DNA from 4 places in the Streptomyces sp. NPDC007157 genome. Region 3 is predicted to be linked to each of the others. Evidence: riboswitches for the same ligand, from Rfam matches in the RefSeq annotation. Region 3 holds a riboswitch; each other region holds the start of a gene.

Region 1 (7,437 bases), on a different contig from region 3:
CCGTCTCCCTCGACGGCTATCTCGACGACACCGGCCCCGACCGCCTGCTGCTCTCGTCCCCGGCCGACTTCGACCGCGTCGACGAGGTGCGGGCCTCCGTCGACGCGATCCTGATCGGCGCCGGCACCATCCGCGCGGACAACCCGCGGCTGCTGGTCAACGATCCCGGACGGCGCGCGGCCCGGACCGCCGCGGGCAGGTCCGAGTACCCCCTCAAGGTCACGGTCACCGCGACCGGCGACCTCGACCCGGACGCGAAGTTCTGGCACACCGGCGGCGCGAAGGTCGTGTACACGACGGACCTGGGCGCGACGCGGATCCGCGGCCTCGGTATCGCCGCGGACGTCGTCTCCCTCGGCGCCGCCCTCGACTGGCCCGCGCTGCTGAGGGACCTGCACGAGGCGCGGTCGGTCGGGCGCCTGATGGTCGAGGGCGGCGGCACCGTCCACACCCAGCTCCTCCAGCAGGGCCTGGCCGACGAACTCCAGTTGGTCCTGGCCCCGCTCTTCGTCGGCGACCCGAAGGCGCCGCGGCTGTTCGGGCCGGGCGGGTACCAGGCCGGGCGGCTGCGGCTCCTGGAGAGCCGCCGGATCGGGGACGTCGTCCTGACGCGGTACGAACCCACCGCCCCCGGCGCGGGTGCGGTGGCGTCCGCCGCGGACCGGCACTGGCTGCGGCTCGCCTGCGAGCTGGCGGCCGACTGCCCGCCCTCCCGGACCGCCTTCAGCGTCGGCGCGGTGGTGGTCGCGGCCGACGGCACGGAACTGGCCCGTGGCCACTCCCGGGAGGCCGGCGACCCGGTCGTCCACGCGGAGGAGGCGGCCCTGGCCAAGATCTCCCCGGCCGACCCCCGGCTGGCCACGGCCACGGTCTACACCAGCCTCGAACCCTGCACCCACCGCGCCTCCCGGCCGCACCCCTGCGCCGAGCTGATCCTCCGGGCCGGGGTGCGGCGGGTGGTGACGGCGTGGCGCGAGCCGGACACCTTCGTCGAGGCGGCCGACGGGACGGGGATGCTGCGGGAGGCGGGGATGGCGGTGCTGGTGCTGGGCGCCTACGAGGAGCTGGCGAAAACCCCGAACGCGCACCTGCTGAGCTGACCTCCCCGCAACCCGTGTGACTCACGCTCTTCAAATGGCGTATGCTGGTTTCACCGACGCGGGGTGGAGCAGCTCGGTAGCTCGCTGGGCTCATAACCCAGAGGTCGCAGGTTCAAATCCTGTCCCCGCTACTGAAGGCCAGGGCCGGAATCCGAACAAGGATTCCGGCCCTGAGTCGTATACCGGGACGTATGTCGGACGTGTTCCTGCACGTGGTTCTCCACGTGTCCCTCATCACACCCGTCCGTACTCATCCGCCCGGTCCACACCACTCGCCCCTGCTCGCTCACAGCCGCAAATCTGGACGGGCGCATATTGGGCATATGAGACATATGGGGAGTCGTAGCGTGGGTTCTGGAGAGGCGCAGGAGGACGTGTCCGCAGCCGTCCGCACCCTGGCCCGCTTCCTGCCCGCCCTGCTGATCGCGGCCGGCGTCTTCTATGACGTCCGCACCCCGCCCGCCTTCACCGCGATCCCCTTCTTCACGGCCGCCCCGCTGATCGCCGCGCCCCTCTCCTCCCTCCGCACCACCGTCCTGACCGGCGTCGTGTCCTTCCTCGTCGCCTACGCCGTGCACGCCCGCTTCGGCTTGCTGCCCGGCGTGGACGGTGTCACCGAGATGGCGACGGTGGCCACCGTCGCCGTCCTCGCCGCCGGCATCAACCGGATCGTCCGCCTCGGTGACCAGCGCCTCGCCTCCGCCCGCCAGATCGCGGAGGCCTCCCAGCGGGCGGTGCTGCCCGAGCCCCCCGAGCGGATCGGTGGCCTCGAGATCGCCGCCCGCTACGAGGCGGCCCAGGAGGACGCCTTCATCGGCGGCGACCTGTACGCCGTCCAGGACACCCCGTACGGCGTGCGGCTGGTCGTCGGCGACGTCCGCGGCAAGGGCATGGGCGCGGTCGCCGCCGTAGCCGTGGTGATCGGCGCGTTCCGGGAGGCCGCCGAGCAGGAGGCCACGCTGGAGGCGGTGGCGGGGCGGCTGGAGCGGGCGCTGGCCCGCGAGGGTGTCCGGCGCGGCGGCGTCGACGCGTTCGAGGGATTCACCACCGCGGTGCTCGCCGAACTCCCGCACGGCGACGGCACGGTCCGGGTCGTCAACCGCGGCCATCCGCCGCCCCTGCTCTTGTACGGCGACGGCAGGGTGAGCCCGGTAGGAGTGCCCGAGGCCGCGCTGCCGCTGGGGCTGGGCGAGTTGGGGGTCTGGCCGGACCGGGCCGCCGAGCACGCGTTCCCGAGTGGGGCCACGCTGCTGCTGCACACCGACGGGCTCTCCGAGGCGCGGGACGCGCACGGCCGGTTCTACGACCTCGAGCGGCGGCTGACCGGCCGGGTCGTCACCGCCCCCGGCCCGCTGCTGGCCCGGCTCGCGGCCGAGGTGCGCCGGCACACCGGCGGCGGCATGACGGACGACATGGCGCTGCTCGCCGTACGGCGGCTCTGAGCGCGGTCACCGGGCCGTACTGGGGATTGTCACCCACAGTGCACGGATGGCCGCCCTCCGCATAACGTCTGAGTCACCATCAAAACGCGTGTGACTCCTGAGCCGAACAGAACGCATGGTCAACTCGACCGTTTTTGGTCGTTCGTGGCAGGTAAGTCCACGCTTTGAAAGCATAATGATCAAGGCGAACAGCTTGGAATCTGATAGCTGGGTCTATTAACGTTCGATAACGCAGCGCGGTCGTCCCAGCCGTCACCCGCGACGGCTCCGTGCGCACGCGCCGAATCCCGCAAGGGAACCGGGGAACCACCACCTTGGGGTGAATCGCACGGCTGCCGTCGGCAGAAATCGGCCGGTATACGCGCGTAGGAGACCTTCCCGCTCCGAACCCGTCAGCTAACCCGGTAGGCGGCGGAAGGAAAGGAGCGCGCCCGCGTGGCGTCCAACCGGCCTGCCCCGACAGCCCCGTTCGTGCCCAGCCAGCGTCAACCCGAGACCTACGGCTACGGCGGCTACCGCACCGACGAGGGCCCCTGGGAGGAGTGGAACCCCACCGAGGAGTCCCTCGCCCCGGTACGCGGCCGGCACCGGGTCGCCAAGCAGCGCGGCGGCGGGCTCGCCCGCAGCTCCACGGTCCTCGGCGTCGGCGTCATCGCCGCCGTCGGCGCGGGCGGCATGGCCAGCGCCAACACCGGCAAGCCGCCGGTCTCCATCTCGCTGCCCGACCTGCCGTCCTCCGTCGACTCCCTGCTCGGCGAGGGTGGCGGCCACCACGCCACCCAGACCGCCCTCAGCAGCGTCACCAAGACGACCACCGCCACCGACGCGGACTCCTCCTCCGACGCCGGTGAGGCGCTGCGCAGCCGGATCATCGCCCAGGCCGAGCAGCAGCAGACCCAGCTCGACGTCAAGGCCACCGCCAAGGCCGTGGCCGCCGCCGACAAGGCGGTCTCCGACGCGGAGGCCAAGGCGGAGAAGGCGGCGGCCGCCAAGGCTGCCGACGCCAAGGAGCAGGCGCAGGCCACCGAGAAGGCGCGGGCCGAGCAGAAGCGGCTCGCCGCGCTGGCCAAGCAGTACACGCTGCCGGTCGTCTCTTACACGATCACCGGCACCTTCGGGCAGGCCGGCTCCATGTGGGCCTCCGGCTACCACACCGGCCTCGACTTCGCGGCGCCCACCGGCACGCTGATCAAGGCCGTGCACAGCGGCACCGTCACGGAGGCCGGCTGGGCCGGCTCGTACGGCTACCGCACGATCATCACCCTGGACGACGGCACCGAGCTGTGGTTCTGCCACCAGTCCTCGATCGGCGTCAAGGTCGGCCAGAAGGTCGCCACCGGTGACGTCATCGGCCGGGTGGGCGCCACCGGCAACGTCACCGGCCCGCACCTCCACCTGGAGGTCCACCCGAACGGCCAGGCCACCGGCATCGACCCGATGACCTGGCTGCACGGCAAGGGCCTCAACCCCTGACGGACCCCACTGATCCCCGGCGGCCCTGACGACAACCCCCCGACGTCAGGGCTGCCGGTTCGGTGTACCCGGAGGCCGGCCAGGGCCTTCCGCTTTTACGAGAACTTCGCGTTGCGGCGGCATCGGTCCGCAGGCGGCCGATGTTGAACTGAGGCATGACCCCTTCTTCCGTTTCTCCCGCTTCCCGCTCTCTCCGCAAGCTCGGCGCCTCCGACCTGGAGGTCTTCCCGCTCTGCCTCGGCGGCAACGTCTTCGGCTGGACCGCCGACGAGGCCGCCTCCTTCGCCGTCCTGGACGCGTACACGGCGGCGGGCGGCAACTTCGTGGACACGGCCGACTCGTACTCGGCCTGGATCGAGGGCCACAAGGGCGGCGAGTCCGAGACCGTCATCGGCAAGTGGGTCGAGGCGCGCGGCAACCGCGAGGACGTCGTGATCGCGACGAAGGTCAGCCAGCACCCCGACTACCCGGGTCTGTCGGGCGCCAACATCAAGGCCGCCGCCGACGCGTCCCTGCGCCGCCTGGGCACCGACTACATCGACCTGTACTACACGCACTTCGACAAGCCCGAGATCCCGGTCGAGGAGATCATCGGCGCGCTGGACGAACTGGTGCGGGCGGGCAAGGTCCGGCACATCGCCGCGTCCAACATCACCGCCGAGCGGCTCCAGGAGTCCCTGGACTTCTCCGACCGCGAGGGTCTCGCCCGGTACGTCGCCCTCCAGCCCCACTACAACCTGGTCTCCCGCGACACCTACGAGGGCCCCCTCCAAGAGCTGGCCTCCCGCACCGGCCTCGCGGCGGTCCCGTACTTCTCCCTGGCCGCCGGCTTCCTCACCGGCAAGTACCGCCCCGGCACGACGGTCGACAGCCCCCGCGCGGGCCGCGCCGCCCAGTACCTGGAGACCGAGCGGGGCCAGAAGGTGCTGACGGCCCTCGACGAGATCGCCGAGGCCCACTCCGCCCCGGTCCCCACGGTCGCCCTGGCCTGGCTGGCGGCCCAGCCCACCGTCACGGCCCCCATCGCCTCGGCCCGCGCGGTGGCACAGCTCCCGGCGCTGCTGGGGGTGGCGGACCTGGAGCTGACGGAGCAGGAACTGACACAGCTGACGGCGGCTTCCGCCTGACGCTCACTTTCCTTCCGCGGTTTCCCGCGGCGCCCGCGCTCGGCCCGCGCGGCTTCCGCGGCTTCCCGCGGCAACCGCGCGCGGCCTCTTCCGGCGGTGCCGAGCCCTCCGGGGCCCTGGGGTACCGGGGGCCTGCACTAGCTCCGGTACGGGTTGTAGGACGGATACGGCACCGCAGCCGCGTGCCATCCCGGGGCCCCGTACGCCGGCGGCGGGGATACCGGCCAGCTTTTCGGTGCGGCCGTGCGGGCCGCGTAGCCCAGGGCGGGGCGGACCAGCTCGCGTCGGCTCCACAGTTCCGTCAGCAGCTCCCGCTCCCGCACCACGAAGTCGGCGCCGGCCCGTCCCCGCCGTCCCCGGCGGCGCAGCAGGGCGAGCGTCGTCGCGTACGCCTCGTACTCGGCGACCGCGCGCCCCGCCGGCTTGCCGAAGTGGTACGCGGCGTACTCCCGGGCCATCTGCCGCGCCCGCATCGAGCCGAGCACGAACGGCTCGGACGCGCCCAGCCACCCGGCGTACACATACGCCGGCAGCTCCTCCCGCACGGTCCGCAGCTCCCGCTGCCGGGTCCAGACCGCCAGCCAGGTCAGCAGCCCGAACGCCGGCACCATGAACATGCCGTACACGGCGAAGAACCCGTACCGCCCGAACGTCGACGAGCCGTTCCAGAACGCGTGCATGCTCATCGCGAGCAGCAGCCCGGCGACCGGCACGAGCACGCGGCGCACCCGCTGCCCTTCCCCGGAGAACGCGGAGATGCCGAACCCGATGCCGGTGAGGACGGTGAACAGGGGGTGCGCGAAGGGGGACATGACGATACGCACGAAGAACGTCGCGGCCGTGACGGAGGCGATGCCGGTGCCGCCGGTCAGCCGGTCGGTCCCGAAGGCCGTACCGAGGTAGAGGATGTTCTCGGTGAACGCGAAGCCGGTGGCGGTGACCCCGGCTATCACCACCCCGTCGACGATCCCGGTGAAGTCCCGTCTGCGGAACAGGAAGACCAGGAGCACGGCCGCGCCCTTGGCGGACTCCTCGACGATCGGCGCTATCACGGTCGCCCCGAGCGTGTCCGCGCTGCTCGGGTCCGCGGTCGCCGTCGCTATCCAGCGGGTCGCGAAACTGTTGGCGACGATCGCTATCAGCGCGGCCGCACACGCCCCCCAGGCGAACGCGAACAGCAGGTTCCGCCAGGGCCCGGGCTGGACCCGGTCCAGCCAGCGGAACGCGGCTATCAGCAGCGGCACGGGCAGCACCGCGAGACCGAGCCCGACGAGGAAGCCCTCCGTGCCCGTCTGCTCCCGCACCAGCGCGAGGATGACCAGGCCGGACAGGGCGAGCAGGGTGCTCAGCGCCCCGTACCGCACCCAGCGCCGCTGCCACCAGCGAGGATGCCGCAGCCCGGCGCCGGTGGGGTCCGGAGGGTACGACGGATACGGCGGGTACGGCGGCGGGGAGGTGGCCACGGCATCGACCCTAACGAGGTGACTCCAGTCGGTGCTGATCGCCCTGCTGCACCGGATGCTGTACGCGACGGAAGAGCAGATCGTTCACCACATGTCCCTTGTCCAGCCCCTGCCCCTCGAAACGGGTCAGCGGCCGGTACGGGGGACGCGCCGCGAAACCGCCCTCGGCCTGGGTGTTCTCGAACGCCGGGTGCGCGTCGAGCACTTCGAGCATCTGCTCGGCGTACGGCTCCCAGTCCGTCGCGCAGTGCACGATCGCCCCCGGCCTGAGCCGGGTCGCGGCGAGGTCGAGGAACTCGGGCTGGATCAGCCGCCGCTTGTGGTGCCGCTTCTTGGGCCAGGGGTCCGGGAAGTACACCCGCAGCCCGTCCAGCGAGTCGGGCGTGAGCATCTCCCGGAGCAGGATGATCGCGTCCCCGTTGCCGACCCGGATGTGGGAGAGCCCGTTCTGGTCGGCGAGGTTGAGCAGGTTCCCCTGTCCCGGCGTGTGCACGTCGACGGCGAGGATGTTGGTGCCCGGGTCCCCGGCGGCCATCTGCGCGGTCGCCTCACCCATCCCGAACCCGATCTCCAGGACGACGGGATCGGCGTTGCCGAACAGCGCGCCGAGATCGATGACGTGCTGCCCGTCGATGTCCAGGCCCCACTTGGGCCACAGCCGCTGCAGGGCGTCCGCCTGCCCGGCGGTCACCCGGCTCCGCCGTGGCTGGAAGCTGCGGATCCGCCGCTCGAAGTGCGACCCGGCCGGATCGGCACTGGGCCCGTCCGGGAACCGCGGCTCCCCCTTGGTCCGGGTATGCCGGGCGGACACACCGGGAGCGGGCGGGGAGCC
Region 2 (7,437 bases), on a different contig from region 3:
GCTTCACCACCGCGGACGTCCGCGACGTGGCCGACGCGCACATCGCGGCGGCGGAGAACCCGGCGGCGAGCGGCCGTTACATCGTGGCCAACGAGACGATGACGTCCTTCCACGAGATGTCCCGGATCATCCGCACCCGCCGTCCCCGGGATCCGCGTCTGCCGCGCACCGCGCTCCCGCACTGGCCGGTACGGATCCTCGGCCCCTCCTTCGGCCTCACCCAGGACTACATACGCAAGCACCTCGGCATCCGCTTCCGCGTCGACAACAGCCGGGGCGTCCAGGACCTGGGCCTCACCTACCGGCCCGTCGAGGAGACCCTCCTGGACCACCACGAGAGCTGGCGCACGCGGCGACGGAGGGTCTGACCCCGACGAACCCGACGGCCGGGGTTCAGGCCGGGCGAACCACCCGGTGGATCGCCGACTCCCCGGCGGTGTAGATCGACTCCTCGCGGATGGACGCCCCCGGGCTCGGCGCGTGGACCATCATGCCGTTGCCCGCGTAGACCCCGACGTGGCTGTCGTTGTCGAAGAAGAAGACCAGGTCACCGGGCTCGATGGCGGCCAGCGTCAGCGGGGTGCCGGCGAACGTCTGGTCCGGCGCGCTGCGCGGCAGCGACACGCCGGCGGCGCGCCAGGCGGCCTGGGTGAGGCTGGAGCAGTCGTACGACTCCGGCCCGGTCGCGCCCCAGACACAGGGCCGCCCGATCTGTGCCCGGGCGAACGCCAGCGCCTTCATGGCCTTGCCGGGCTCGGCCGCGGCACCGGGCACGAGGAAGGAGCCGGTGTCGGTGACGGCCGCCGCGGGGTAGGCGACCGGGGGTGCGGTGGGGACGGGTGCGGTCGGGTAGGCGGCCGGGGGCGCCGTCGGGACGGGGGTGGTGACCACCGGGGGCGCCGTCGGGACGGGGGTGGTGGGGACAGGCGCGGTGGGGAGCGGGGCCGGGGCGGCGGTGGCCGTCGCCATGGGAGGCGAGGTCAGCACGGCGGGGGAGGCCATCATCGCCCACGGCGGGTCCGTCACCGCGGTGGGTATCACCGCCGTGGGCATCGGTCCATCGAGCGCGGTCGTGGCCGGTGCGGTGGCGTAGGCGGCGGCAGCGGGCTGCATTCCGGCGGCGTAGGCGCCCAGGTCGGCGGCGGGCGCCGCGGGGAAGGCGCCGGTGCCGTAGTCGGCCCACGGCAGGGCGGCCGACGGTGTGGCGGCGGTCGGCATGGCGTACGCGGCGGCCGACGGTGTGGCGGCGGTCGGCATGGCGTACGCGGCGGTCGGCATCGCGGCGGTCGGCATGGCGTACGCGGCGGTGGGATAAGCGGTCTCCGCGGCGGCCGGGGGTGCGCCGAGGTAGGCGGCGGTCGCGTCCGGCGCCATGCCCGGGAAGGAACCGGTGCCCATCGTGCCCGGGACCGCCGCGGCCGGCATGGCGGGCGCGCCGGTGGCGAAGGCCCCCGTGTCGGTGGGGGCGGAGGTCGGGAAGGCGCCCATGTTCGTGGGCGCGGCGGTGGGGAAGGCGCCCGCGTTCGTGGGGGCGGCGGTCGGGAACGCCCCCGTGTTCGTGGGCGTCGCGGTCGGGAACGCACCCGTGTCGGCCGGCATCGGGAACGTGCCCGTGGCGCCCGGGGTCATGACCCGGAAGGAACCGGTGTCGCCCGGGCTCGCGGCGGGCATCGCACCCGCGTCCATGGGGGGCACGGCCGGGAAGCCGCCCGTGTCCGCCGGGGACATGGGCTGGGCGGCGCCCGGAGTCATGATGCGGAAGCCGCCCGTGTCCGCCGGGGACATGGGCTGGGCGGCGCCCGGGGACATGACCCGGAAGGCGCCGGTGTCCGTCGCGGGCACCACCGGGATGGCGCCCGTCTCCGTCACGGTCACCGCCGGGAAGGCGCCGGTACCGGTCAGGGCGTCGGTCCGGAAGGAGCCGGTGTCGCCGTACTGGCCGGGCATACCGGCGGGAGCCGGCCACTGCTGCGCCGGGACCTGGGCCTCGGGCGTGGGCCAGGAGGTCTGGGCGGCCGGGGCCGCCTGCGGAGCCGGGGCGGGCGCGGCCGGTTCGAGCGCCGCGATCGCACGCTGTCCGGTGCGCTGCGACAGCACCTCGCGCGCCTTGGCGATCTTCAGCTGGCTCTTGGTCTTGGACGTGCCCGGTGTGGCCCGCCGCGGCGCGGCCGCGGGCAGCGCCTTGGCCGCGCTCGACGGTCCCGGGGGCAGTGCCGCGGGGGACCCGGCCGTCAGTTCCAGCTTCGGGCGCTCCGTCAGTTCGCGGACGACCTCGATGTCGCTGTTCGCGGACGGCCCCGCGGTCAGTTCCGGCCGGGACGGGTCGGAGCCCTCCAACTGGCCGAGCAGGTCGGCCGCCATCGCGCTGACGGGCCGTCGCGGGCCGGGGCGGGCGGGCAGCCGGTCGGCGGGCAGGGCCGCCGGGACACTCGGTCCCAGCCGCGAGCGTGCGCTGTCGAACCACTCCTTGGCGATGTTGTCGAGGCCCGGGTCGTCGCGCCGGGGCCGCTTGAACAGCGGGACACCGCGGGACCGCGAGCCCCCGTTCATCGCACGTGTGGCGTTGTAGTTCCCGGTGGCGTTCTCTGCCTGGTCGTAGAGGCTGTCGATCCGCTGTCGAACCTCGTCACGGCTCTCGGACGCCATGGGGGTCGTGCTCCTTCCGTGCTCCGCCTACCGAGTTAGCTGTCGGGTTCGGGCGGGTCGATCCGGAAGGCATGCCCTACGGCCCTTGCCCCTCAGGGCAGTCGGCCGATTCACCCCAGTGGTTCGGTTGGGTCCCCGGCTCCGGATCGCCCCGTTGGGCACCGGATTAGGCGGAGGCCGCGCGGCCCGACGGGATTCGCCGGGGGGAGCCGAACGGCTTGCCCGTCAACTTAGCCAACTTGTGTCACTCGTGTGAAGGTTGAAGTGCGTAATGTCCGATACGTAATTGTGATGTTCGTCGTAGCGTTCGACAACCGGCCGTCGCGGGACGGTATTTCGCCGGCGTGGCGATCGCCGTCGTACGCCCGTCGGAGCTGGACCGGCGGCGGCCCGAGGGGCTGCTTCCTGTGAGGTCACCGTGAATTCGTGGGGTCGTTGAACACGGTGGCGCCGCGCCGCGTATAGGGCGGGGGATTTCCATGCCCGGCCGACCACGACATGCAGGGGAACGACCTTGAGACCCAACAGGCGCAGACGCCCGACCGGCGCACAACGCGCGACCTTCGCAGCGGTCGCCCTGATGCTCGGCGGCGGAACACTGGTCGCGGTGAACGTCTACGCCTCGGCCACCGAATCGGACCAGTCCGGGCAGACCGCCACCGCTCAGGTGTTGTCCGCGCCCACCGTCTACTGCCCCGACGTCGGCAGCCGGCTGACGGACGTGCCCGACGCGGCCCGGGAGGACGTCGACGGTGAACTCGCCCAGCTGGACCAGCAGATCGTGGCCGCCTACCAGCAGCTCAAGGAGTCGGCCGCGGCGATCCAGCAGAACCCCGGCCTCGCCGACCAGACGATCCTCGATCCGCTGAAGGAGAAGCGGTCGGAGTCCCTTCAGCGCATCGCCGACGCCATCGGCCGCGAGGGCGACCGCCCGCAGGGCCTCGACGATCTCGCCGCCTGCACCCTGCGCTCCTCGGACCAGGGCGCCGGGCAGTCGGCGTCGCCGCAGGACGGCGCCACACCGAGCCAGAGCGCCAGTGCCAGTGCCAGTGCAAGTGCCGGCGCGGGCATCGGCGGCCAGGGCGGCAACGGCCCCGTCGCCGCCGACTACGCCGACATCACCACCGTCCAGCCCAATGTCACGACCCCGGCCGAGCGGCCCGACGGCTCCACCGGCACCTTCGCCTCCAGCTGCGGCGTCAACGCGAACGGCCTGTTCAACTCGGACAACGTGATCGTGGCGCCCGGAGTCTCCAACGGCGCCCACCACTTCCACGACTACATCGGCAACCAGTCCAACAACGCCTTCGCCAGCGACGACGACCTCGCGAACGCCGACACGAGCTGTGCCGACCAGGGCGACAAGTCCACGTACTACTGGCCCGTGCTGCGGCTGCAGAACGGCAAGCAGGAGCGGGACGCCGACAAGCCGGGCGGCGGTACCGAGGGCAACGCCGGACAGATCGTGACGGCGAAGAAGGTCACGCTCACCTTCGAGGGCAACCCGACCTCCAAGGTCACCGAGATGCCCCGGCTGCTGCGCATCATCACCGGCGACGCCAAGGCCTTCGTCAACGGCCCGGCCAACGCCAACGCCTCCTGGAGCTGCACCGGTTTCGAGGACCGGCAGCTCAAGGACAAGTACCCGCTCTGCCCCTCGGGCAGTGACGTCGTGCGCACCTTCAGGTTCCAGAGCTGCTGGGACGGCCGGAACATCGACAGCGCCAACCACCGCACCCATGTGGCGTTCGCCGCGGCCGACGGCAGTTGCCCGGCCGGGTTCCAGGCGATTCCGCAGCTGGTGCAGCGCATCGTCTACGACGTCGACGCACCGAGCCTCCAGGACGGCGGCCGTACGGTTCCACTGTTCGCGGTGGACTCGTTCCCCGAGCAGCTGCACAAGCCGGTGACCGACCACGGTGACTTCATCAACGTCTTCGACGAGAGCCTGATGCGGAAGATGGTCGGCTGCATCAACTCCGGCCGCACCTGCGGGGCCGGGGCCGACGAGCAGCCGCCGTCGCAGAGCGCCGACCCCGACCCGTCGGAGTCGGCGAGCCCGGAGAACCCGCCGTCCGAGTCGGCGAGCCCGGTCACCGAGCCGAGCGACACGGCGACCCCGGCAGACCCGCCGGCCGAGACCGAGAGTGCCCAGCCCTCCGAGCCCCCGGCCGAGCCGTCCGCCACGAAGACCGCCGCCGGCGACACCGGTCTGCCGCAGGTCTACACGAGCGCTTCGCCCAAGAAGTCGTCGGGCACGGGGGGCGGTGTCATCAGCCGGCCGACCGAGCGGCCCGCGACCGAGACCCCGACCGGCACGGCGACCACGGCCGGCGCCGCCCCGGCGGGCCAGGAGGCGCCGTCCACCGCACCCCAGACCGAGCCGCAGGCCGTCCAGGGCGATCTCGCCGAGACCGGCGCCCACCTGTGGCCGGCCCTCTTCGGCGGAGTGCTGCTGGCCGCCGGGTTCGTGCTGCTGTGGCGCACCCGGTGGCGGTCGTCCTGACGCGTGCGACGCGACTCCGTCCGGCCTCGGCCTGACGGAGTCGACGCGGCTCCGCCTGACCCCTGTGCCCGGGGTCAGGCGGAGCGCAGCGTCCGCAGGGCGAGTTCGAACGCGGGGAGCATCTCGTCGTGCTCCGCGCTGTCGAGCCCGCCCAGGTGCAGGACGACGGGTCCGCGGGGCGTGACCACGGCCAGCGCGGACTCCCTCTTGGTCTCGTCCAGCAGCTCGCTCGTGTAGACGTAGTCGCCCCGTACCCCGGTGAGCCCGCCGGACGTGAAGGTCCGGTACCTGGCCTTGCCGGTGCCCTTCTCGGCGGCCACGAAGGCCCGCAGCACCGCGCCGGCGTCACCGCTGCCCGGCTTTCCGGTCGACACCCGCAGAAAGCCGATGGCCCCGGCGGGCTTGGCGTCGATCTCGCAGGCCAGGGTCACCGGACCCTGACGCAGCAGGCTCTGGGCCAGGTCGCCGTCCGTGCCGTTCGAGGCGTCCGCGGCCAGGCCGTCGACGGCGTCCGCCCGCCAGCCGCGGGCGATGTCGAACGTGACCGGCAGCGCGCAGGCCGAACCGGCGGCGCCGACCGTGCCCCCGCTCTGGGCCGCCCCGCTGGACGCCTGCCCCGAGTCCGTGACGTCGGTCGCGCGCGCCGACACCCCGCACCCCGTCAGCAGCCCCGCGAGCAGCGCGAGCGGTACGGCTCTTCTCCCCAGGGTCCCCACCCGTTGCCTCCCCTTCGGCGTCCCCGGCCGGTCACTGTAATCGAGGGCTACGACAGGACCGGACGGGTTTTGGTCCGGTGAGTCTGTGTTGACGGACTGTCATATTACTGAACCGTAACCTGACGGCTGCTACCGCGGGTAACAAGGTGCTCGCTACCGTCGGAGACCCCCGCGCCACCTCCCACGTCCCGCACGTCAAGGAGGTACCCCCATGCCTGTTCGCATCCGCCTGCTGGCCACCGCCGTCGCCGCCGCGGCCTGCCTCTGTGTACAGACCGTGCAGGCCACGGCCTCCCGGGCGGAGGTCTCCCGGGGCGTCACCATCCCCGCCTTCTACGATCCGCCCGCCGGTCTCCCCGCCACCGACGGCACCCTCATCCGCACCGAACCCCTCCCGCTGGCCCTGAGCCTGCCGAGCCTGCCCGGTCCGCTGCCGGGCCGCGCGACCCGGCTGATGTACAGGTCCACCGACTCGGCGGGCGGCCCCGTCGCGGTCACCGGCGCCTACATCGAGCCGACGCTGCCCTGGCTCGGCCCCGGCGCCCGTCCGCTGGTCGCCCTGGCGCCCGGCACCATGGGCCAGGGCGACCAGTGCGCCGCCTCCCTGGGCCTGGAACACCCGCTGCTCCTCAACGGGCGAACAGTGTCCGTCGGTTACGAGGACCTGTCGATCTACCGGCTGCTCGCCGAGGGCGTCGCGGTCGTCGTCACCGACTACGTGGGGCTCGGCGCGACCGACCGGCTGCACACCTACGTCAACCGGCTGGACGGCGCCCACGCGGTCCTGGACGCCGTACGCGCCGCCCGGAACGTCCCCGGCGCCACGGTCACCGCCGCCTCGCGGGTGGGCCTGTTCGGCTACAGCCAGGGCGGCGGCGCGACCGCGGCGGCCGCCGAACTCCAGCCCGACTACGCCCCGGACGTCACCCTCTCCGGCACCTACGCCGGGGCGCCGCCCGCCGATCTCACCGCCGTCACCGCGGCCATCGACGGCACGGACCTGGCCGGCGCCCTCGGCTGGGCGGTGAACGGCTTCGTCCAGTCCGACCCGGCGCTGCGGCCGATCGTCGACGCCCACCTCGGCGCCGCGGGCCGGGCCGCCCTCACCGACCTGTCCACCATGTGCGTCGGTGACGCGATCCTCGCCTACGGCTCCCAGCACAGCACCGCCTGGACCACCGACGGCAGCTCCATCTCCGAGATCATCGGCGAGGAGCCCGCCCTCCAGGCGTTCCTGGACGACCAGCGCATCGGCGGGACGGCACCGGCGAGCCCGGTCCGGCTGGCGACCGGCGTCAGCGACGACCTCGTCCCGCACGCCCAGGCCCGCCGGCTCGCCGTCGACTGGTGCGACGAAGGCGCGGACGTGACCTATGTGCCGGTCGTGCTGCCGGACGCGGGCCGCGCCCTGCTCAACCACTTCGGGCCCCTGCTGACCGACCAGGGCGACGCCGTCGCCTGGCTCACCGCCCGGCTGTCCGGCCTGCCGGCCGTCTCCAACTGCTGGACCATGCCCGCACAGCCCTGACCGGCGGCCCCGCGGGTTGCCGTCGGCGGGCCGCGCACGGC
Region 3 (7,437 bases):
CGACAGAGGGCAACGGAAATACTGCTCCACCGAATAACACCTCTTTGTATACGGCGCCCGTGTTAATGCCGCAGGCCCGACATGTTTACGGGATGTTGCGAAGTCCTCACACCGTTGGCCCGGTCCGTGCCGCCGGAAAAGCGCAGCCGGTGGGAGACCGCGGATCGCTCGGTGTGCAGCGCGGTGATCGCCCGCGCGCGCTCGCTGTCGCCGCGCGTCACCGCGTCCACGATGGCGCCGTGCTCGGCCCAGGACTCCACGGGGTTGGCGGGCGCGTCCACGGCGTACATCCAGGCGATCTTGTGCCGCAGCTGGGTCAGTGTCGAGGTCAGGGCGTGGCTGCCGGTGGCCTGGGCGAGTGTCTCGTGGAACCAGCCGCCCAGGGAGCGCAGGTCCTCACTGCCGCCCCGGCGGGCCCGTTCCTGGCCCAGCCTGACCAGTCCGCGCAGCACCTTGAGGTGGGCCTCGGTACGGCGCTGGGCGGCCCGGGAGGCGCCGAGCGGCTCCAGGAGCAGGCGCATCTCCAGCAGGTCGGCGGCCTCCTGCTCGGTCGGTTCCGCGACGCACGCGCCCGCGTGCCGGCGCGTCACCACGAAGCCCTCGGCCTCCAGGGTGCGCAGGGCCTCGCGGACGGGGACGCGCGAGACGCCGTAGCGACGGGCCAGGAGTTCCTCGGTGAGCCGGCTGCCGCGCTCGTAGACACCCGCGACGATGTCGTCCCGGATCGCTGTGCATACCGAGTGCGCCGGAATACGCATGTCCGACCTCCGCCTTAATCCCCGTGAAACGCCGCCGAGTGGCGTCCGTTCCGTGACTCTATTGCAATGAGCGGGAATTTCCGAAGGCGGCCCTGAATCCATGCATATTTTTTGGACACCGGGGTCACGAAAACGACGAAAGCCCCGGCTCGGGGGCCGGGGCTTCTGGGCTCTCGCCATGCGACGTCACATGTTCGTCCCCGTGCTCGGGTCAGACGTGCACGCCGTGCTTGCGGAGATAGGCGACCGGGTCGACGTCCGAGCCGTACTCCGGGGTCGTGCGGGCCTCGAAGTGGAGGTGGGGGCCGGTCACGTTGCCGGTCGCGCCGGAGAGGCCGATCTGCAGGCCCGGGGTGACCTTCTGGCCCACCGAGACGCCGATCGACGAGAGGTGACCGTACTGGGTGTACATGCCGTCGGCCATCTTGATGACGATCTGGTTGCCGTAGGACCCGCCCCAGCCGGTGGAGACCACCGTGCCGGTGCCGACCGCGTGCACCACCGTGCCGGTGGCGGCGTGGAAGTCGATGCCGGTGTGGGCGCCGGAGGACCACAGGGAGCCGCCGGTCTTGTACCCGGTGGAGACGTACGAGTCGGAGATGGGCGCGACGAAGGCGTTGAGGCGCTTGCGCTCGGCCGCCCGCGCGGCGCGCGCCGCGGCCTCGCGCTCCTTCTTGGCCTTCTCCGCGGCCTTCTTGCGCGCGGCCTCCTCGGCCGCCTTGCGCTCGGCGGCGGCCGTCTGCGCGGCGGCCTGGGCGTCGATCTGGTCGGCGACCGAGTCGCTGACCGTGATCACCGGGGTGAGGCCGGTCTGCTCGACGGAGTTCTCCGCGGCGAGCGCCGGGGCGGCCGAGACGGTGCCGATGACACCCGTGGTGGTGAGGGCCGCGATGCCGGCGGCCTGCGCGGTGGTGCGCTTCACCCGGCCGGGGCGACGATGCTTCCCGGGGGCGCACATGAACGCCATGTAGAGGCTGGTCCTTTCCTTCCCTCTCGCCTACCGGGTTAGCTGACGGGTTCGGAGCAGGAAGGTCTCCTACGGGCCCCCTCGCGGCTCGCGCGGGCGCCCGATTCACCCCAGGGACGCATGGGTCCCCGGCTCCCCTGGCTCGCGCCGTACGGGGACTCGGCGATGACTGTCCGGTGCCGCGGGCGCGGCGCACTGCCTGACGGACAGTCCGGAAGAACCTACGAGGACGTCCTCGCGATGCTCAAACGGATCACGGCTTTTGTCGCGCATCCCACAGGGCAGACAGGCAACCTCCGCCCCAATTCGGACATTCGGCGGCCCTGGTGACCTGACAGTCACCAGGGCCGCCTCACGCGCGCGTGCCGCTCGTCGCGTTACTCCGCGGCGACGACCGTCACTTCGCCGATGCCGAGGGCCTCGACCGGCTCCTTGATCTGCGCCGCGTCGCCGACGAGGACGGTCACCAGGTGGTCGACCGGGAAGGCGTTCACGACGGCCGCGGTGGCCTCCACGGTGCCGGTGGCGGCCAGTTGCCGGTAGAGCGTGGCCTGGAAGTCGTCGGGCAGATACTGCTCGACCTGGTCGGCCAGGGTGCCGGCGACGGCCGCCGCCGTCTCGTACTTGAGCGGCGCCACGCCCACCAGGTTCTGCACGGCGACGTCGCGCTCGGCGTCCGTGAGGCCCCCGGAGGCGAGGGTGCGCAGCACCGTCCACAGGTCCTGGAGGGCCGGGCTGGTGTTCGGGGTGTCCACGGAGCCGCTGATGGCGAGCATCGCGGCGCCGCTGCCGTCGGGGGCGGACCGCAGGACCTGCCCGAAGGCGCGGACGCCGTAGGTGTAGCCCTTCTCCTCGCGCAGGACGCGGTCCAGACGGGAGGTGAGGGTGCCGCCCAGGCAGTAGGTGCCGAGCACCTGGGCGGGCCAGACGCGGTCGTGCCGGTCGGCGCCGACGCGGCCGATGAGCAGCTGCGTCTGGACGGCTCCGGGGCGGTCCACGATGACGACACGGCCGGTGTCGTCGGCGGAGACCGGGGGCACCGGCCGGGGCTGGGCGGTGGAGCCGCGCCAGGCGCCCAGGGTCTCGCCGAGCAGTTCGTCCAGGTCGATGCCGGTCAGGTCGCCGACGACGACCGCGGTGGCGGTGGCAGGGCGGACATGCCGGTCGTAGAACGCGCGTACGGCGGCCGCGTCGATCTTCTCGACGGTGTCCTCGGTGCCCTGGCGCGGTCGGGACATCCGCGCGGTCGACGGGAAGAGCTCCTTGTAGAGCTGCTTGGCGGCCCGGCGGCTGGGGTTGGCCAGCTCGTGCGGGATCTCGTCGAGGCGGTTGCGGACCAGCCGCTCGACCTCGCTGTCGGCGAAGGCGGGTGCCCTGAGCGCGTCGGAGAGCAGCCCGAGTCCCTTGGCCAGGCGGGAGGCCGGGACCTCCAGGCTGAGCCGGACACCGGGGTGGTCGGCGTGGGCGTCCAGGGTGGCGCCGGCCCGCTCCAGCTCGGCGGCGTACTCCTCGGCGGAGTGCTTGTCGGTGCCCTCGGAGAAGGCGCGCGCCATGATCGTGGCGACGCCGTCCAGGCCGGCCGGCTCGGCGTCCAGGGGCGCGTCCAGGAGCACCTCGACGGCGACCACCTGCTGGCCGGGGCGGTGGCAGCGCAGCACGGTGAGCCCGTTGTCCAGGGTGCCGCGCTCGGGGGCCGGGAAGGCCCAGGGCCGGGCGTCGCCCGGCTGGGGCTGCGGGTGGAAGTCCATGGTGGCGAGCTCGGTCACTTGGCCGTCTCCTCGTCGTGCTCGGCGGTGGCGGCCTCGACCGTGGCCTCGGCCTCGGGGTCCTCGGGTACGTCGGCGTCCGCGACCGCCTCCGGGGACTTGGGCTCGTAGACGAGCACCGCGCGGTTGTCCGGCCGCAGGCGGGCCTTGGCGACCTCCTGGACCTCTTCCGGGGACACCGCGAGGACGCGCTGGACGGCGGTCAGGGCGAGCTGCGGGTCACCGAACAGGACGGCGAACCGGCACAGTTCGTCCGCGCGGCCCGCGACGGTCCCCAGCCGGTCCAGCCACTCGCGCTCCAACTGGGCCTGGGCGCGCTCCATCTCCTCGGGCGTGGGGCCCTCCTCGGCGAACCGGGCGAGCTCCTCGTCGATGGCGGTCTCGATGACCGGTACCTCGACGTCACCGGAGGTCTTCACGTCCAGCCAGCCAAGGGAGGGCGCGCCGGCCAGGCGCAGCAGGCCGAAGCCGGCGGCAACGGCCGTACGGTCGCGCCGTACGAGGCGGTTGTAGAGGCGGGAGGACTCGCCGCCGCCGAGGACGGTGAGGGCCAGGTCGGCCGCGTCGGACGCGCGCGTGCCGTCCTCCGGGAGCCGGTAGGCGGCCATCAACGCGCGCGCGGGCACCTCCTCCACGACGACCTCGCGCAGCTGCTCGCCCATGATGTCGGGCAGCGAGCCGTCGCGCGGGGCGGGCTTGCCGTCGTGTGCCTGGATGGAGCCGAAGTACTTCTCGACCCAGGCGAGGGTCTGCTGGGGGTCGATGTCGCCGACGATCGACAGAACCGCGTTGTTGGGCGCGTAGTAGGTACGGAAGAACGCCCGGGCGTCCTCCAGGGTGGCCGCGTCCAGGTCCGCCATCGAGCCGATCGGCGTGTGGTGGTAGGGGTGGCCCTCCGGGTAGGCGAGCGCGGTCAGCTTCTCGAAGGCGGTGCCGTAGGGGACGTTGTCGTAGCGCTGGCGGCGCTCGTTCTTGACGACGTCCCGCTGGTTCTCCATGGACTCGTCGTCCAGGGCGGCGAGCAGGGAGCCCATGCGGTCGGCCTCCAGCCAGAGGGCGAGCTCCAGCTGGTGGGCGGGCATGGTCTCGAAGTAGTTGGTGCGCTCGAAGCTGGTGGTGCCGTTGAGCGAGCCGCCGGCGCCCTGGACGAGCTCGAAGTGGCCGTTGCCCGTCACCTGGGCGGAGCCCTGGAACATCAAGTGCTCGAAAAGGTGAGCCAGGCCGGTACGTCCCTTGACTTCGTGCCGGGAGCCGACGTCGTACCAGAGGCAGACCGCCGCGACCGGGGTCAGGTGGTCCTCGGAGAGCACCACGCGCAGACCGTTGGCCAAGCGGTGCTCGGTCGCTGTCAGGCCTCCGGAGCCTGTCTCGGCCGTGGTCGTGTGACCCATGGGCATGTACGTCCCTTCACTCGCGTCACTCACTCGCGGAAGCGGTCTCGAACCGCGGTTTTCCTGCCGGTCCTGCCACTGTATGCAAGCGTGCCCGGACCCGGCGAAGTTCCCGCACCACGTACGCCCACAGCGGATCGCGTAGCCTGCGTCCGACTCGCTCCCGAACGCCTCCGAGGCACCGGGGCGGGCCGCGGAGACCGGGGCCTGGCCCGGGTTGTCGGTGCCGCGGTCCACAATGGTCAGCGTCAGATCCCGTTCACGCATGAGCAAGGAGCCGGCAGCGATGGCCCGCCGCAGCACGAAGACCCCGCCGCCCGACGACTCGTACGAGGAGAGGATCCTCGACATCGACGTCGTGGACGAGATGCGCGGCTCCTACCTCGAGTACGCGTACTCGGTCATCTACTCGCGCGCCCTGCCGGACGCCCGCGACGGCCTGAAGCCGGTGCACCGCCGCATCGTCTACCAGATGAACGAGATGGGTGTGCGCCCCGACCGCGCCTATGTGAAGTGCGCGCGCGTGGTCGGCGAGGTGATGGGCAAGCTGCACCCGCACGGCGACGCGTCGATCTACGACGCGCTGGTGCGGATGGCCCAGCCGTTCTCGATGCGCGTCCCGCTGGTCGACGGCCACGGCAACTTCGGCTCGCTGGGCAACGACGACCCGCCGGCCGCCATGCGGTACACCGAGTGCCGGATGGCCGAGGCGACCAGCCTGATGACCGAGTCGATCGACGAGGACACGGTCGACTTCACGCCGAACTACGACGGCCAGGAGCAGGAACCGGTGGCGCTGCCCGCCGCGTTCCCCAACCTCCTGGTCAACGGCTCGTCGGGCATCGCGGTCGGCATGGCGACGAACATGCCGCCGCACAACCTCGGCGAGGTGATCGCGGCCGCCCGCCATCTGATCCGGTTCCCGAACGCGGACCTGGACACGCTGATGAAGCACGTCCCGGGCCCCGATCTGCCCACCGGTGGCCGGATCGTCGGCCTGGAGGGCGTCCGGGACGCGTACGAGACGGGCCGCGGCACCTTCAAGATCCGCGCCACGGTCGCGGTGGAGACGGTCACGGCCCGCCGCAAGGGGCTGGTCATCACGGAACTGCCCTTCACGGTCGGCCCCGAGAAGGTCATCGCCAAGATCAAGGACCTGGTCAACTCCAAGAAGCTGCAGGGCATCGCCGACGTCAAGGACCTCACCGACCGCGAGCACGGGCTGCGTCTGGTCGTCGAGATCAAGAACGGCTTCGTGCCCGAGGCGGTCCTGGAACAGCTCTACAAGCTGACGCCGATGGAGGAGTCCTTCGGCATCAACAACGTCGCCCTGGTGGACGGCCAACCGCTCACCCTGGGCCTGAAGGAACTGCTCGAGGTCTACCTCGACCACCGCTTCGACGTGGTCCGCCGCCGCAGCGAGTTCCGCCGCACCAAGCGCCGGGACCGCCTCCACCTGGTCGAGGGTCTGCTCACGGCCCTGGTCGACATCGACGAGGTCATCCGGCTGATCCGCTCCAGCGACAACAGCGCGGAGGCCAAGCAGCGCCTGATGGAGCGCTTCTCGCTGTCGGAGATCCAGACGCAGTACATCCTGGACACCCCCCTGCGGCGCCTGACCAGGTACGACCGCATCGAGCTGGAGGCGGAGCAGGAGAAGCTCACCGCGGAGATCGCCGAGCTGACCCGGATCCTGGACTCGGACACGGAGCTGCGCAAGCTGGTCTCGGCCGAACTGGCCGCGGTGGCGAAGAAGTTCGGCACCGAGCGGCGCACGGTGCTGCTGGAGGCCTCGGGCGCCCCGGCGGCCGTGGTGCCGCTCCAGGTGGCCGACGACCCGTGCCGGGTGCTGCTCTCCTCGACCGGCCTGCTGGCGCGTACGACGAACGGCGAGCCGTTCCCGGAGGACGCCGACGGCAAGCGGGCCAAGCACGACGTGATCGTCTCGGCGGTCCCGGCGACCGCCCGTGGCGAGGTCGGCGCGGTGACCTCGTCCGGCCGTCTGCTCCGCGTCAACGTGGTCGACCTGCCGCAGCTCCCGGAGACGGCGACCGCCCCGACCCTGGCGGGCGGCGCGCCCCTGTCCGAGTTCCTCTCCCTGGAGGACGGCGAGTCGGTGGTCTGCCTGACCACGCTGGACGAGTCCTCACCGGGTCTCGCCCTCGGCACCGAGCAGGGCGTGGTCAAGCGCGTGGTCCCCGACTACCCGTCCAACAAGGACGAGTTGGAGGTCATCACCCTCAAGGAGGGCGACCGGATCGTCGGCGCCATGGAGCTGCGCACCGGCGAGGAGGACCTGGTGTTCATCACGGACGACGCGCAGTTGCTGCGCTACCAGGCCTCCCAGGTGCGCCCGCAGGGCCGGCCGGCGGGCGGTATGACCGGCGTCAAGCTCACGGAGGGCGCGAAGGTCATCTCCTTCACCGCGGTGGACCCGGCGGCCGACGCGGTGGTCTTCACGGTTGCCGGTTCGCGCGGCACGCTCGACGACTCGGTGCAGACGACGGCCAAGCTGACCCCGTTCGACCAGTACCCGCGCAAGGGCCGCGCCACCG
Region 4 (7,437 bases), on a different contig from region 3:
TACCGCTGCTGCAACGGCACCGGATCCTCACCCAGGTCTCCGGCGACCATCTGGAGGTCATCAAGCTCATCCCGCCGCTGATCGTCGACGAGACGGACGTGGACCGCTTCGTGGCCGCCTTCACGGACGTGATGGACGACGCGCACAGCGGCGGCGGCCTGATGTGGGACTTCGGCAAGACCCTCATCAAGCAGGCGGTGGCCAACCGCTGACACTGAGCGGGGGTCGCCTGCGGGCGGCCCCCGTTTTTTGTCTCTGAGGCAAGAAAATTGCCGCTGAGGCAATAATCCGGCTCAATAGAAGCATGAACGCCTCAGACCCGGCGCCTCCCGCCGGTCCCGGCGACGACCTGCCCGCCGTCGCCCCGCAGCTGCGCTCCCTGCGCCGCCGCGCCGGCCTCACCCTGGAGGCCGCGGCCCGGGACGCCGGGCTGTCGCCGGCTCACCTCTCCCGGCTGGAGACCGGGCAGCGGCAGCCCTCGCTGCCGATGCTGCTCTCGCTCGCCCGTGTCTACGGTACGACGGTCTCCGAGCTGCTCGGCGAGACGGTCGCCGACAAGGACGCGATCGTGCGGACCTCGGACATGGAGCCGACCGGGGCGGGCGGCTGGACGTACTGGCAGGCCGGGGCGTCCGGCCGCGGCATGCAGGCGCTGCGCGTCCGGGTGCCGTACGGCACCCAGGGCGACATCGTGCGGGTGCATCCCGGCGAGGAGTGGCTGTACGTCCTGCACGGGAGGCTCCGGCTGCGCCTCGGTGACACCACCCATGTCCTCGCGCCCGGCGACAGTGCCCACTTCGACTCGCTCACCCCGCACCGCCTCGCCGCCGAGGACCACGACGGGGTCGAGCTGCTGTTCGTCCACACCCTGCTGCAGAGTCCCCTGGCCGCGCTGTGCCTGGGGCCGATCACCGGAGAGCTGCCATGAGCAACATCGAGGAGAAGTTCCCCCGGGCCCTGTGGGTCCGGCTGATCATCTACATCGCCGTCGGGCACGTCTTCGCCGCGTTCCTCTATCTGCTGTTCGCCGTCGGCGGCAAGGGCTGAGCGCTCCCGTCTCCGCCCGGCCGCCCGGCCTCAGTCGAGGAGGCGCCCGCGCAGCCGCTCGCGGGTCTCCGGGGTGAGCTTCAGGCCCTGCTCCAGGTACGTGTCGACGTCACCCCACGTCTCCTCGATGCTCTCGAAGGCCGCCGTCAGATACTCCGCGCGGGCCTCGAAGAGCGGGCTCAGCAGCTCCATCACCTCGGGGCCGTACGCGCTGTCACCGCCGCCGCTGCGCCGCACCTTGTAGCGGCGGTGCTTGGCGTTGGACTCCAGGTAGTCGGCGAGGATCGCGTCCCGCTCCACGCCCACCGCCAGGAGCGTCACGGCTATGGAGACGCCCGCCCGGTCCTTGCCGGCCGCGCAGTGCATCAGCGCCGGGACGCTGTCCTCGGCGAGACCGTGCAGCACGCGCGAGTGCTCGTCGGTGCGTTCCCTGACGATCGTGCGGTACGAGCTGACCATCCGGTTCGCGGCCTTGCCGTCGCCCAGGAGGCCGCGCAGCTGCTCGATGTCGCCCTCGCGGACCATCGTCCAGAACTCGGCGCCGTGTGCCGGGTCGGTCAGCGGCAGGTTCACGTTCCGCACGCCGGGCAGCTCGACGTCCGGGCCCTCCAGCTTCTGGTCGGCCGCGTTGCGGAAGTCGAAGATCGTGTGCAGGCCGAGGGAGGCGAGGAACTCCGCGTCCTGCTCCGTCGCGTGCGCCAGATGCCCGCTGCGGAACAGCACACCGTGCCGGACCCGGCGCCCGTCCGCGGTCGGCAGGCCGCCCACGTCGCGGAAGTTGCGCACACCGGCCAGCTCGGGCTCGGTCGACGGGACCTGCTGCGTCACGGGGGCTCCTCCCGGTCGGCCCCGTCGGCGCTGCTCGTCGACGGGCACTGGATCGACCATACGACATCGGTTTCCACGGGCAATGAGTTGTCCACAGGCGTTGCCACCGGGCCCTGCGCCCTTGATGATGTTGGTGCTTGAGCGGATCTGTTGGCACCTGTGTGAGGTTTCTCGTGGTGGACATCGCCGAAAACGGTCGTACCTGGCTCCTGTCGGGCCCGGGCAGCAGCTACGCGCTGCACCTCACGGAGGACGACGAACTGCTCCACCTCCACTGGGGCCCGAAGATCGGGCTCGCCGACGCCGAGGAGCTCAGCACCCGGGCGCTGCCCGGCTACTGGGCGTTCGAGTCCCCGCTGGACGGCCGTGAGGAGTACCCAGTCGAGGGCGGTCCCCGTTTCGTCCGCCCCGCGCTGTCCGTGCGCACCGAGGAGCGCCGCGGCACCGAGTGGACCTTCGAGTCGTACGAGACGGACGGCGGCGCCGGGGAGACCGCGGACGGTGCGGGGCTCCGCCTGCGTTTCCGGGACGACGGGATCCTCATCACCCTGCACTACCGGATGCGCGGCGACGTCGTCGAGCGCTGGGTGACCGTCGACAACCAGGGAGACGCGCGCCTGGAGCTGCTGCGTGCCGACCCCGCCGCCTGGACGCTCCCGGACCGCGAGGGCTGGCGGCTCTCCCAGCTGCACGGCCGCTGGGCCGCCGAGTCCCGCCTCACCAGCGCGCCGCTCACCTACGGCGAGAAGGTCATCGGCAGCCGCCGCGGCCACACCAGCCACCAGCACCTGCCCTGGGTCGCCCTCGACACCGACGCCACCGAGGAGCGCGGCGAGGTCTGGGGCTGCGCCCTCGGCTGGTCCGGCTCCTGGCGGATCGCCGTCGCCCAACTCCCCGACGCGCGCGTGCAGATCACCGGTGGGGCCGGCTACGACGACTCGGGCCTGCTGATGCTGGCCGCGGGCGAGTCGTACACCAGCCCGGTCTTCGCGGGCCTGTGGACCGACGGCGGCTTCGGCGGGGCCAGCCGGGCCTGGCACGCCTACCAGCGGGCGTACGTCATCCCCGACGCCGACCGGGACCGGCCGGTGCTGTTCAACTCCTGGGAGGCCACCACCTTCGACATCTCCGAGGAGCAGCAGGCCACCCTCGCCCGCCGGGCCGCCGCGATCGGCGTCGAGCTGTTCGTGGTCGACGACGGCTGGTTCGGTGCCCGCACCAGCGACCGCGCGGGCCTCGGCGACTGGACGCCCAACCCGGACCGCTTCCCCAAGGGCCTCAAGCCCCTCGCTGAATACGTGCACGCTCTCGGCATGCAGTTCGGCATCTGGGTCGAGCCCGAGATGGTCAACGCGGACAGCGACCTGTACCGCGCGCACCCCGACTGGGTGCAGTACCAGAAGGGGCGAAAGCGGACGGAACTCCGAAATCAGCTCGTCCTCAACCTCGCCCGCGAGGACGTCCAGGAGTACCTCTGGGAGCAGCTCGACACCCTGCTGTCCAGCGCCCCGATCGACTACGTCAAGTGGGACTTCAACCGCTGCTTCACCGACGCGGGCTGGCCCGGTGAGCCCTACCCGCAGCGCCTGTGGGTCGACCATGTCCGCGGGCTGTACGCCCTGCTCGACCGGATCCGGGCGGCCCACCCGAACGTCGCCATCGAGTCCTGCTCCGGCGGTGGCGGCCGGATCGACCTCGGCATCATGAGCCGTACCGACGAGGTGTGGACCTCCGACAACACCGACCCGCTGGACCGGCTCGCCATCCAGCACGGCTTCAGCCAGATCCACCCGGCCCGGGTGATGTCCGCCTGGGTCACCGACAGCCCGAACCACCAGCTCAACGGCCGGGTCAGCAGTTTGCGTTTCCGCTTCGTCAGCTCCATGGCCGGGGCGCTCGGCGTCGGCGGCGACCTCTCGCAGTGGACCGAGGAGGAGCTGGCCGAGGCCGGCCGCTGGGTGGAGCTCTACAAGGACATCCGGCCCCTGGTGCAGCGCGGCGACCAGTTCCGGCTGCGGCCGCCGACCGGCGGGCTCAGCGCGGTCCAGTACACGCTCGGCGACGAGACCGTGGTCCTCGCCTGGCTCCAGGCGCAGAGCTACGGCGAGCCGATGCCGGCCCTGCGGCTGCGCGGACTCGACCCGACCGCATCGTACGAATGCCGCGAAACGGGCGAAGTGCATCGAGGTGCCGTTCTGCTGCACCACGGGCTGCGTACGGAGCTGTGCGGCGACCTGGATGCGACGGTTCTCCGGCTACGTCGCATCTGAGCCTTCTGTCCGAATTGGTGTCTTCATTGCAACTCGGTCTGGAATAAGGGGACGTGGTGTGACGTGCGTGAGGAGCGTCATATTCGTGACCGTCCGTCGCGCGTCATGTTCACGTAATTCCCGTGCTTTTCAAGGTGATTAGAAAAGCACGTAAGGCTGGAATTCACGGAGGGTGACCGGTTATTCCCGTAACGGATCAAGCGAAACTCGGACAGACGGAACCTACCCCTTGTTTACGTGCGTCCTACTCGCTTACGTTCGCCACGCATCCGGACGGAACGCCGAATCCTGCCGCCGCCCGGAGTCCCCACACACACTCACCCGTGCTCGGCAGGAGCGGGGGACCCACCAGGTATGACCGCCTGTTCCGGTTCCCGGGGCGGCTAGGGGTGTAGCCACGTCTTCCCGCGTGGCCGGGCAGCTCCAGCCCGAACCCGACAGCTCACCTCGTAGGCGCCGGAGAGGAATGCGTCATGCCCGCGAAGGGTAAGCACCGCCGCCCCAAGTCCCAGCGTTTCACCCGCTCGATGGCCGTCGCCGGAACCGGTGGCGCCGCGCTGGCTCTGCCGCTCATGGGGGCCACCGGCGCCCACGCGGCCACCTCGCAGTCCGTCTCCGAAAAGACCACGCAGTCGCTTCCGGCCGTCGAGAAGACCGCCGTGCGAAAGGCCGCCGCTCAGAAGACCGCCGTCCAGGATTCCGGCACCGGGAATTCCACGCACCGCGTCTACACGGTGGTGCCCGGCGACTATCTCTCGAAGATCGCCCGCGACCACCACGTCGACGGCGGCTGGCCCCGGCTCTACGCCGACAACCGGCAGGCGGTCGGCGACAACCCCTCGCTGATCCACCCCGGTCTCAAGCTCACGCTCGGCGGCCGCCACGCCGCGACGACGGACACCCCGAGCTCGGACTCCCGGTCCGGGACGCGGTCCCACGCGCGGCCCGACTCGCGGTCCTCCGCCCCCTCCTCGTCGTCGTCCTCGAACGCGGCCTCCTCCTCGGACACGTCGACGACGACCGCCTCCGGTTTCAACCTTCCTGTCACCGGTGGAGCCATCGGCACCGGCTACCACGTGGCCGGCAGCATGTGGTCCAGCGGCTACCACACCGGCGTCGACTTCGTCGTCCCGACCGGCACCCCGGTCAAGGCCGTCGGCACGGGCACGGTCGTCACGGCCGGCTGGGGCGGCGCCTACGGCAACCAGGTCGTCATCAGGCTCGCCGACGGCTACTACGCGCAGTACGGCCACCTCTCCGCGCTCTCCGTCTCGGTCGGCCAGACCGTGACCGCGGGCCAGCAGGTCGGTCTCTCCGGCGCCACCGGCAACGTGACCGGCCCGCACCTCCACTTCGAGATCCGGACCAGCCCCGACTACGGCTCCGACATCGACCCGGTCGGCTACCTCCGCTCCAAGGGCGTCACCGTCGGCTGATCCGGAACCCCCACTGATCTGACACGCACTCCGTAGGCCGGACCCCCGATCCCCGGGTCCGGCCTTCGGGGGATCGACCCTTCAACGCCCCTGTCCAGAGGGTTATTCCTGGCTTGGTCGAGTATTTAGGCGTGTCTTATCTCACCGTTCGTCAACCCCTTATTACGGTCGCGTAGGTCACAGTCGAAGGTGAATCATGGTCCGATGTGGCAGACGATTCGAAGAGTGACAAGGCATCAGTGATCGGGTCGTACGTGGCGGTGGGGGACAGCTTCACCGAGGGCGTGGGCGACCCCGGCCCCGACGGGGCCTTCGTCGGCTGGGCGGACCGGTTCGCGGTTCTGCTGTCGGACCGGCAGCCCGAGGGCGACTTCGAGTACACCAACCTCGCGGTGCGCGGGAAGCTGCTCGACCAGATCGTGGCGGACCAGGTGCCGCAGGCCCTGGAACTCGCCCCGGACCTGGTCTCCTTCGCCGCGGGCGGCAACGACATCATCCGCCCCGGCACCGACCCCGACGAGGTGGCCGAGCGGTTCGAGCGGGCCGTGGCCCAACTGACCGAGGCCGTCGGCACGGTTCTGGTGACCACCGGGTTCGACACCCGGGGCGTGCCCGTCCTCAAGCATCTGCGCGGCAAGATCGCCACCTACAACGGGCATGTCCGGGCCATCGCCGACCGGTACGGCTGCCCGGTTCTCGACCTGTGGTCCCTGAAGACCGTGCAGGACCGGCGGGCCTGGGACGGCGACCGGCTGCACCTGTCTCCCGAGGGGCACACGCGGGTGGCGCTGCGGGCCGGTCAGGCGCTCGGCGTCGAGGTGCCGGCCGACCCGGACCAGCCGTGGCCGCCGCTGCCGCCCCGCGGCACCCTGGAGGTCCGCCGCGACGACGTGCACTGGGCCCGTGAGTACCTGGTGCCGTGGATCGGACGGCGGCTGCGCGGCGAGTCGTCGGGCGACCATGTGACGGCCAAGGGGACGCTCTCCCCGGACGACATCAAGATGCGGATCGCTTCCGTGGCTTGAGGCCGTGGGAGCGGGTGAGGGGCGGCATCCTGACGGGGCCGCCCCTCACTGCTCCTCGGGCAGCCCCAGTTCGCGCGCCAGCGCCTCGTCGACCCACTCCTGCGCCCGGACACGCGACAGGGCGCCCGGGTAGGAGGTGAGCTGGACGGCGAGCCCGTCGAGCAGGGCGGTCAGCCGCAGTGCCGTGGCCGTGGGGTCGGGGCACCGGAACTCACCGGCGGCCACCCCTTCGGCGATGACCTCGGCGATCGCCGCCTTCCACTGCTGGTCCAGCTCCTGGGTGACCCCCCGCAGGGCGGGTTCGCGCAGCGCCACCGCCCAGCCCTCGATCCACAGCCGCCAGCCCTTGGCCTGCCCGGTCGGGGCGTACCAGCGCACCGCCGTCCGCAGCCGGCGCGACGCCGACGTGCGGCGGCCCAGCAGCTTGCGCAGATGCGCCAGGTCGTCCTCGGCGGCGTAGGCGAAGGCGGCGGCGACCAGCTTCTCCTTCGTCGAGAAGTGGTACAGCACCAGCGCGTTGCTCACGCCGAGCGCCGAGGCGACATCGGCGATCCGTACCGCCGCCACGCCCCGCGCCTCGATCTGCTCGATGGCGGCCCGCAGCAGTTCCTCCCGCCGCTCGGCCACGCTCAACCGCACTCTCGCCACGCGGTCACCCTAATCGGTCGCACCCCCGCGCGTGTTGCCGTCCCGGTCCAGCGGCAGCCGCATGAGCGTGAGGTCCAGCCGGCGGCCGAACTTGACGCCCACCTCCCGGACCGTGCCGGCGTGCTCGAAGCCGAACCGCTGGTGCAGCCGGACCGACGCGGCGTTCTCCGCCTCGATGCCGGC

The links. Region 3 has a riboswitch for cyclic di-AMP ahead of ABZ642_RS26065 (M23 family metallopeptidase). Riboswitches for the same ligand answer to the same signal wherever they lie in the genome.
Region 1: it holds a riboswitch for cyclic di-AMP, as region 3 does, so the genes downstream of both, ABZ642_RS12330 (M23 family metallopeptidase) here and ABZ642_RS26065 (M23 family metallopeptidase) in region 3, are expected to answer to the same signal.
Region 2: it holds a riboswitch for cyclic di-AMP, as region 3 does, so the genes downstream of both, ABZ642_RS07460 (NlpC/P60 family protein) here and ABZ642_RS26065 (M23 family metallopeptidase) in region 3, are expected to answer to the same signal.
Region 4: it holds a riboswitch for cyclic di-AMP, as region 3 does, so the genes downstream of both, ABZ642_RS37445 (peptidoglycan DD-metalloendopeptidase family protein) here and ABZ642_RS26065 (M23 family metallopeptidase) in region 3, are expected to answer to the same signal.

What each region holds. Positions count from the first base shown of each region.
Region 1 is NZ_JBEYFE010000005.1:460,559-467,995, forward strand. Features, by position in the region: gene ABZ642_RS12315 (dihydrofolate reductase family protein) at 1-1,100, shown strand, start outside; tRNA gene ABZ642_RS12320 (tRNA-Met) at 1,158-1,231, shown strand; gene ABZ642_RS12325 (PP2C family protein-serine/threonine phosphatase) at 1,448-2,542, shown strand; cyclic di-AMP (ydaO/yuaA leader) riboswitch at 2,811-2,968, shown strand; gene ABZ642_RS12330 (M23 family metallopeptidase) at 2,978-4,015, shown strand; gene ABZ642_RS12335 (aldo/keto reductase) at 4,171-5,142, shown strand; gene ABZ642_RS12340 (PrsW family intramembrane metalloprotease) at 5,280-6,605, opposite strand; gene trmB (tRNA (guanosine(46)-N7)-methyltransferase TrmB) at 6,616-7,437, opposite strand, start outside.
Region 2 is NZ_JBEYFE010000003.1:420,938-428,374, reverse strand. Features, by position in the region: gene ABZ642_RS07465 (NAD-dependent epimerase/dehydratase family protein) at 1-368, shown strand, start outside; gene ABZ642_RS07460 (NlpC/P60 family protein) at 394-2,646, opposite strand; cyclic di-AMP (ydaO/yuaA leader) riboswitch at 2,655-2,829, opposite strand; gene ABZ642_RS07455 (DUF1996 domain-containing protein) at 3,227-5,152, shown strand; gene ABZ642_RS07450 (lipoprotein) at 5,227-5,868, opposite strand; gene ABZ642_RS07445 (lipase family protein) at 6,080-7,396, shown strand.
Region 3 is NZ_JBEYFE010000015.1:43,801-51,237, reverse strand. Features, by position in the region: gene ABZ642_RS26070 (GntR family transcriptional regulator) at 63-758, opposite strand; gene ABZ642_RS26065 (M23 family metallopeptidase) at 970-1,725, opposite strand; cyclic di-AMP (ydaO/yuaA leader) riboswitch at 1,738-1,900, opposite strand; gene ABZ642_RS26060 (pitrilysin family protein) at 2,103-3,491, opposite strand; gene ABZ642_RS26055 (pitrilysin family protein) at 3,488-4,888, opposite strand; gene ABZ642_RS26050 (DNA topoisomerase IV subunit A) at 5,169-7,437, shown strand, end outside.
Region 4 is NZ_JBEYFE010000028.1:103,459-110,895, forward strand. Features, by position in the region: gene ABZ642_RS37420 (aspartate aminotransferase family protein) at 1-212, shown strand, start outside; gene ABZ642_RS37425 (XRE family transcriptional regulator) at 305-928, shown strand; gene ABZ642_RS37430 (DUF6126 family protein) at 925-1,047, shown strand; gene ABZ642_RS37435 (tyrosine-protein phosphatase) at 1,078-1,875, opposite strand; gene ABZ642_RS37440 (alpha-galactosidase) at 2,049-4,145, shown strand; cyclic di-AMP (ydaO/yuaA leader) riboswitch at 4,454-4,614, shown strand; gene ABZ642_RS37445 (peptidoglycan DD-metalloendopeptidase family protein) at 4,619-5,581, shown strand; gene ABZ642_RS37450 (SGNH/GDSL hydrolase family protein) at 5,821-6,606, shown strand; gene ABZ642_RS37455 (TetR/AcrR family transcriptional regulator) at 6,652-7,254, opposite strand; gene ABZ642_RS37460 (N-acetyltransferase family protein) at 7,264-7,437, opposite strand, start outside.